Regions from separate parts of the Candidatus Symbiobacter mobilis CR genome, predicted to be linked through region 2. Evidence: predicted binding sites of a transcription regulator. Region 2 holds the regulator's gene; the other holds the start of a gene.

Region 1 (3,415 bases), 490 kb from region 2:
TCGGTGCAGCCGTCAGACACTATCGCGACTTCCGTCGCTCCTACATGGATGCAAATCTTGGCACCGCAGGGGGCATTCACGGCGCAGAGCGCAGCACGCGGCGGTACTGAATGGCCTCGGCCACGTGGGCGGCCTGGGTTGTGGCGCTGTCTGCCAGGTCGGCGATAGTGCGCGCCACTTTCAGGGCACGGTGGGTACTGCGGGCGGACCAGCGCAGGCGTTGGGCAGCGGCGTGCAGCAGTTTGGTCGCTGCGGCATCAAGTTGCAGGGACTGGTCGAGTTCCTCGCCCTGCAAAGAACGGTTGGGCTTGCCTTGCCGCGCCAGCGCGCGTTCCCGGGCTGCGAGGCACCGAGCGCGAACGCTGGCGCTGGATTCGGAGCGGGGTGCGTGCAGCAGGTCTTGCACATCGACGGCGGGTACTTCGACGTGCAGGTCGATGCGGTCCATCAGCGGGCCGCTGAGTTTGCCCTGGTAGCGCGCCACCTGGTCTGGGGTGCATCGGCACGGCGCTTGCGCCGAACCCAGGTACCCGCACGGGCAGGGGTTCATCGCAGCGATGAGCTGAAAGCGCGCGGGGAATTCGCAGCGTTGCGCAGCGCGGGAAATCGAGATCGTCCCCGTCTCCAGCGGTTCGCGCAGCGCTTCGAGCGCGGTTTTGGGGAATTCGGGGAACTCGTCGAGGAACAGCACGCCGTGGTGCGCCAGCGAAATCTCGCCGGGGCGCGGTGGGGAACCTCCGCCGACCAGGGCCACGGCGCTGGCCGTGTGGTGCGGGCGGCGCGTGGGTCGTCGACCCCAGTGCTCTAGCGAGAACTGCCCCCCCACGCTGGCAATGGCCGCGCACTGCAAGGATTCCTCCAAGTCCATCGGCGGCAACAGCCCGGCAAAACGTTCGGCCAGCATCGACTTGCCTGACCCCGGCGGGCCGACGAGCACCACGCTGTGTTCCCCTGCTGCGGCGATTTCGAGCGCCCTGCGTGCGGCAGCCTGGCCTTTGACGTCAGCGAGATCGGGGTAGGTAGCCGCAGTCGCCGTGGGGAGGGGATACACACGTTCGCACCCGATGGGAGCATCCGTTGCGATCCTTCCTTCTTGCGCCGCAAAGTGCTGCACCACGTCGAGCAGGTGCGCAGCGCCGTAGACCGAGGCCGTGGGCACGAGGGCGGCTTCCTGCGCGCTGGCCGTTGGCAATACCAGGCGCGTGGGCGGTTGCGCGGAGCACGACGCCAGCGCCATGGCGAGCGCGCCGCGAATCGGGCGCAGCTCTGCCGATAGCGAAAGCTCCCCGGCAAATTCGTGGCCGGCGATGCGAGCAGCGTCGATTTGCCCGCTCGCTGCGAGGATGCCGACGGCGATGGGCAAGTCGAAGCGGCCCGAATCTTTCGGCAGATCGGCCGGGGCCAGGTTGACGATGATGCGCCGGTTGTGCGGGAATTCCAGGTTCGCGTTCAGGATGGCCGAGCGAACCCGCTCGCGCGCTTCCCGCACTTCGACATCCGCCAGCCCCACCAGGGTGAAGCTGGGCAGGCCGTTGGACAGGTGGACTTCTACCGTGACCGCTGGCGCTGCCATCCCCACCAGCGCCCGGCTTTGTACGAACGCGAGGCTCACCCGGGCTGTCCCATTCGAGGGAGAACCCCCCAACGTGAGGAACATAGCCATGCACCGCATTGGTGCAATCGGGGGGACAATGTAGGGGGCATAGGCTGGTACGAACCTTGCTTAAGTAACGGGGTCAACCCCTCGAAGGTTGTCGGAATCGCGAAGGCTGCGGTTCCGCACGGGTCTTTTATCCCATTGATTCATCGAAGGAGTCTGCATGAAACTTGTCACTGCCATTATCAAACCTTTCAAGCTCGACGAGGTGCGGGAAATGCTTTCCGCCGTCGGTGTCCAGGGCGTCACCGTCACCGAAGTGAAAGGGTTTGGCCGCCAAAAAGGGCACACCGAGCTGTACCGGGGCGCCGAATACGTGGTCGATTTCCTGCCCAAGGTCAAGATCGAGGCTGCCGTTGCCGACGAGCTGCTCGAACAGGTCATCGACGCGATCGAGAGCGCGGCGCGTACCGGAAAGATCGGCGACGGAAAAATTTTCGTCACCCCTATCGAACAGGTCGTTCGCATCCGTACCGGAGAAACCGGCAAAGAAGCCCTGTAAGCCTTCCTATACGCATTCCTCCGTGCCTTGCGATGGATTTCCCGGGTTGCGTCGCGGCCTATGCCTGTTGACTTGGTTTTTGACCTGAAACCTTCGACGTACCGCCCCCGGGTTTTTCGTTCTTCCTTCCGTTTTCCACATCGAGACCAGCAATGAAAAAACTTCTTGTGTCCCTGGGCCTGACTTTCCTTTGTGTCTGGGGAAGTACCGCCCACGCCCAAACTCTTGCCTCCGAGGCAGCCTCTGCGGCAGTATCCGAGGCTGCCCCAGCGGTATCCGCAGCGGCCTCCACTGCCGCTATGCCCGCCTCGGCAGTGCAGTCCACGGCGCCTCCTGCACCCGTGGTGGCGCCAGCCCCTACGGCAGCCCCTACTACAGCCCCTACGGCAACACAGGTCGAAGCCCCGGCAGCGGCCCCCCCTGCTCCCACGCCAGACAAAGGGGACAACGCCTGGATGATGGTGTCTACCCTGCTGGTCATTCTGATGACTATCCCAGGGCTGGCATTGTTTTACGGGGGGTTGGTGCGATCCAAAAACATGCTCTCCGTGCTGATGCAGGTGATGATGACGTTCTCGCTGATCGTCGTGCTGTGGTTCGTGTATGGCTATAGCTTGGCATTTACCGAGGGCAACGCATTTTTTGGCGGATTTGACCGGGTGCTGATGTCCGGCATTTGGGACAACGTCGCGGGTGCCTTCGTCAATGGAGCTACCTTCAGCAAGGGGGTCGTCATTCCTGAAATCATCTTCGCGGCATTCCAAGCCACCTTTGCAGGGATCACCGGCGCGTTGATCGTCGGGGCTTTTGCAGAGCGCATGAAATTTGCTGCGGTGCTGGCCTTCATGGCGCTGTGGTTCACCTTTGCCTACGCGCCGATTGCGCACATGGTGTGGTTCTGGATGGGCCCGGATGCATATTCCGCAGCGGAAGTCGTCGACGCGATGAATGCCAAGGCCGGGTACATCTGGCAATCCGGCGCGCTGGACTTTGCCGGTGGCACCGTGGTGCATATCAATGCCGCCGTTGCCGGGTTGATCGGCGCGCTCATGGTCGGCAAGCGCATCGGCTACGGCAAGGAGTCGATGGCTCCTCATAGCCTGACGATGACGATGGTTGGCGCTTCGCTGCTGTGGGTAGGCTGGTTCGGGTTCAACGCCGGTTCTGCGCTGGAAGCCAACGGTTTTGCTGCGCTGGCCTTCATCAACACCTTCGGCGCCACGGCTGCTGCGGTGCTGTCTTGGTCCTTGGGCGAA
Region 2 (3,415 bases):
GCCCAAAGCCTGCGCTACGACGAACGGCAGCGGCGCAGCGTTTTCTCCGGTTCCGTCGTCATGACCCAAGGTCTGATCGTGCTGCGTGCCGACCGCATGGAGTTTCACGAGGACGCCCAAGGTCAGGTGCATGGCACGATGCATGGTCTCGATGGCAAGGTGGCTTCGTTCCGGCAGCACCGCGAAGGGGGCGACGAATTCGTCGAAGGCGAAGCGCAAACCATCACCTACGACGCCGTAACGACAACGGTGACGCTACGGCAGCGAGCACGCCTGCGCAAGTACCGTGGCGCCGTGTTGAGCGATGCCTTTGAAGCACAGATGATCGTCTACGACGGGGAGGCAGATCGCTTCGAACTGGTTGGGCAGCCCGCCGCTGGCCCTGCATCTGCCGTCGGATCGGGCCACGGAACCCGGGTGCGCGCCATGATCTCCCCCCGTGCTTCGGCGCCCGCCACGCCCACCCAAGCCCCCATCCTGCTGCGCAGTAGCACCGGCATCGACGCGCCGGGCCTGTAGCCACTAGCTATGGAACACACAGCTAGCGAGATGGACAGGGCAGGCGCCCATGATGCTACGCAACGTGATTCCCAGCCTTGCCGGGGACGCTTGCAGGCAGAGCATCTGCAAAAGTCCTACGGCAGCCGCAAGGCGGTGCGTGATGTGTCCTTGACGGTCTGCGAGGGCGAAGTCGTGGGCCTGTTAGGCCCCAATGGGGCGGGGAAGACGACGTCGTTTTACATGATCGTCGGGCTGGTGCGAGCCAGCGCCGGGTCCATCCGTATTGATGGGGTGTCGATCGAACGCTTGCCCATCCACCGCCGCGCGCGGCTGGGGTTGAGTTATTTGCCCCAGGAGGCATCGATCTTTCGTCGGCTCGACGTGGGGGACAACATCCGTGCGGTGCTCGAATTGCAGCACGATGCAAAGGGGCAGCCGTTCGATGATGCGACGATTGCACAGCGACTGGGCGCGTTGCTGCATGATTTGCGCATCGAACACCTCGTCGATACCCCGGCGATGGCACTGTCTGGCGGGGAACGGCGGCGCGTGGAAATTGCCCGTGCGCTGGCCACCCAGCCCCGGTTCATCCTGCTTGACGAACCCTTCGCGGGGGTCGATCCGATCGCCGTCATCGAGATACAACGTATCATCCAACTCCTCAAAAGCCGGGGAATTGGCGTGCTCATCACCGATCACAACGTGCGAGAAACGCTGGGGATTTGTGACCACGCCTACATCATCAGCGAAGGCTGCGTACTGGCGCAAGGAACCCCGACCCAGATCGTCGACGATGTCGAGGTGCGCCGCGTGTACCTGGGTGAACACTTCAAGATGTAAATGCAGCAAGGGCTTTCCCTGCGGGTGTCGCAGCATCTTGCGCTCACGCCCCAGTTGCAGCAGTCGATCCGCTTGTTACAGCTTTCGACTGCGGAGCTGGAGCAAGAGGTCGGGCAGATGCTCGAAAGCAACCCTTTCCTGGAACAGGCTGCCTCGGACGAAGCAGAGCCTGCCTCCGAGGGCGAAGCAGGGTCCCGCTCGGGTTCCAGCCAAGATGTACAGGGAACCGAGGCTCTGCCCGACGCACCCCCCAGCGATACACCAGACATTCGCCGGGACGAAGACAACGCGCTTTCCGGCACTTCCGAAGAACTGGACTGGGGAGAGGGCGCTTCCGTCGCGGTCGAAGACGGGGATTGGGGGGCTGCGGTGCATTCTGGCGACGGCGACACCGAAGCCGGGGAATGGGCCGCCAGCCTGCCCACCTTGCGGGATCATCTGCACGAGCAAGTGCTGCGGTTGCGCATCGGGGATGCAGACCGTGCAGCGCTGGGTTTTTTGATCGATTCGCTCGACGACAACGGCTACCTGGAAGACGATCCCGACGTGCTTGCGCAATCCCTAAGCCAGGGGGATGCCGATGTGGCAGAGGCACTGCGCCACCATTTCACGGTCGCATGGAACTTGTTGCGCCACCTTGATCCCATCGGCGTTGGGGCGCGCAACTTGGCGGAATGCTTGCGCTGGCAGTTGGAGGCTTTGTGGGAAGAACCCGATGAGCCGGATCGATCGGTCGTCAACGTGGCGTTGCGGTTGTGTACACAACCACTGGAATGGCTGGCGCGCAAGGATCTCAAGCGTCTTGTTGCCACAAGCCAGGCCGGGGAAGATGCCGTGCGCGCAGCCTTGGCACTTATCGCCAAGCTGGAACCCCAGCCGGGGCGGCGTTTTGCCGATGTGCGCCGAGCAGCGATCATTCCCGATGTGATCGTCGTTCGCAAAATGGCGGAGGGAACGGTTGCGGGGTCGATCCGTTTTGAAGTGCAGCTCAACCCGGAAGTCGTGCCGCAATTGCGCATCCATTCCTTGTATGCCCAGGCATTGCGCAGCCACAGGACGGGGGTTCGGGACGATGGCGGCGTGCGCGGCCTGGAAAAATGCCTGCAAGAAGCACGCTGGTTCGTCAAGAACGTGCAGCAGCGTTTCGAGACGATCTTGCGCGTTAGCCGGGCCATCGTCGAACACCAGAAAGGGTTCTTGTTGCACGGGGAGCTGGCCATGCGCCCGCTGATCTTGCGCGATATTGCCGATGAACTGGGCCTGCACGAGTCGACGATCAGCCGGGTGACCAATGCCAAATACATCGCCACCCCCCAGGGCACCTTCGAGCTGAAGCACTTTTTCGGCTCCGGGCTGGGAACCCAATCGGGGAGTAGCGCTTCGAGCACGGCCGTGCGTGCGCTCATCAAGCAATGGATTGCCGAAGAAAACCCCGCCGCACCGTTGAGTGACGGCCAAATTGCCGATCAATTGCAGGAACGGGGCATTGCCTGCGCACGCCGCACGGTCGCGAAGTACCGCGAAGGGCTACACATTCCCCCAGCGCCGCAGCGCAAGCCTTGGTAGAACTGCAGGGGCGACGGCAGTCGCGATGGCTGGGTTGCGCGCAACCCAGGTAGCTCAACCCAGACGGGCTTGGGCCTGGGCAGACGGATGGCTGGCCGTGCCGGTGTTTTCCAGCCAATGGCGTACCCGCGCCGCATCGCCGATCCGCGACAGTTTGCCTGCGGAATCCAGGAACACCATGATCAATGCCCGCCCGGCGACTCTCACTTGCATGACCAGGCATTGGCCTGCTTCGGCGATGTACCCGGTCTTTTGGAGTCCGATGTTCCAGGAAGGGTTTTTGACCAGGCGATTCGTGTTGTGGTACTCCAGCACGCGGTTCCCCACTTCCACATAGTGGCGGGGGGACGTGGTGAGCTGCCGCAGTAGCGGCTGCTGGTGCGCGTTATCGACGAGCTTGACCAGGTCATGCGCGCTGGATTGGTTCCGGCTGGAGAGACCCGTAGGTTCGACGAAGCTGGTGTCACGCATGCCCAGTCGCTGCGCTTTTTCGTTCATCTTGACTACG

Evidence for each region. The regulator sigma-54, encoded in region 2, starts transcription at its own class of promoters, with help from an activator protein. The targets are predictions, from matches to a motif close to TGGCANGNAANCTGCTTT.
Region 1: glnK (P-II family nitrogen regulator) is a predicted target of sigma-54. The motif match lies at 1,709-1,726, and genes of this name have one in related genera.

What each region holds. Positions count from the first base shown of each region.
Region 1 is NC_022576.1:1,335,939-1,339,353, reverse strand. It holds gene priA (replication restart helicase PriA) at 1-1, opposite strand, end outside; gene CENROD_RS05500 (YifB family Mg chelatase-like AAA ATPase) at 77-1,612, opposite strand; gene glnK (P-II family nitrogen regulator) at 1,821-2,159, shown strand; gene amt (ammonium transporter) at 2,312-3,415, shown strand, end outside.
Region 2 is NC_022576.1:847,322-850,736, reverse strand. It holds gene lptA (lipopolysaccharide transport periplasmic protein LptA) at 1-519, shown strand, start outside; gene lptB (LPS export ABC transporter ATP-binding protein) at 550-1,341, shown strand; gene rpoN (RNA polymerase factor sigma-54) at 1,342-2,907, shown strand; gene pbpG (D-alanyl-D-alanine endopeptidase) at 2,962-3,415, opposite strand, start outside.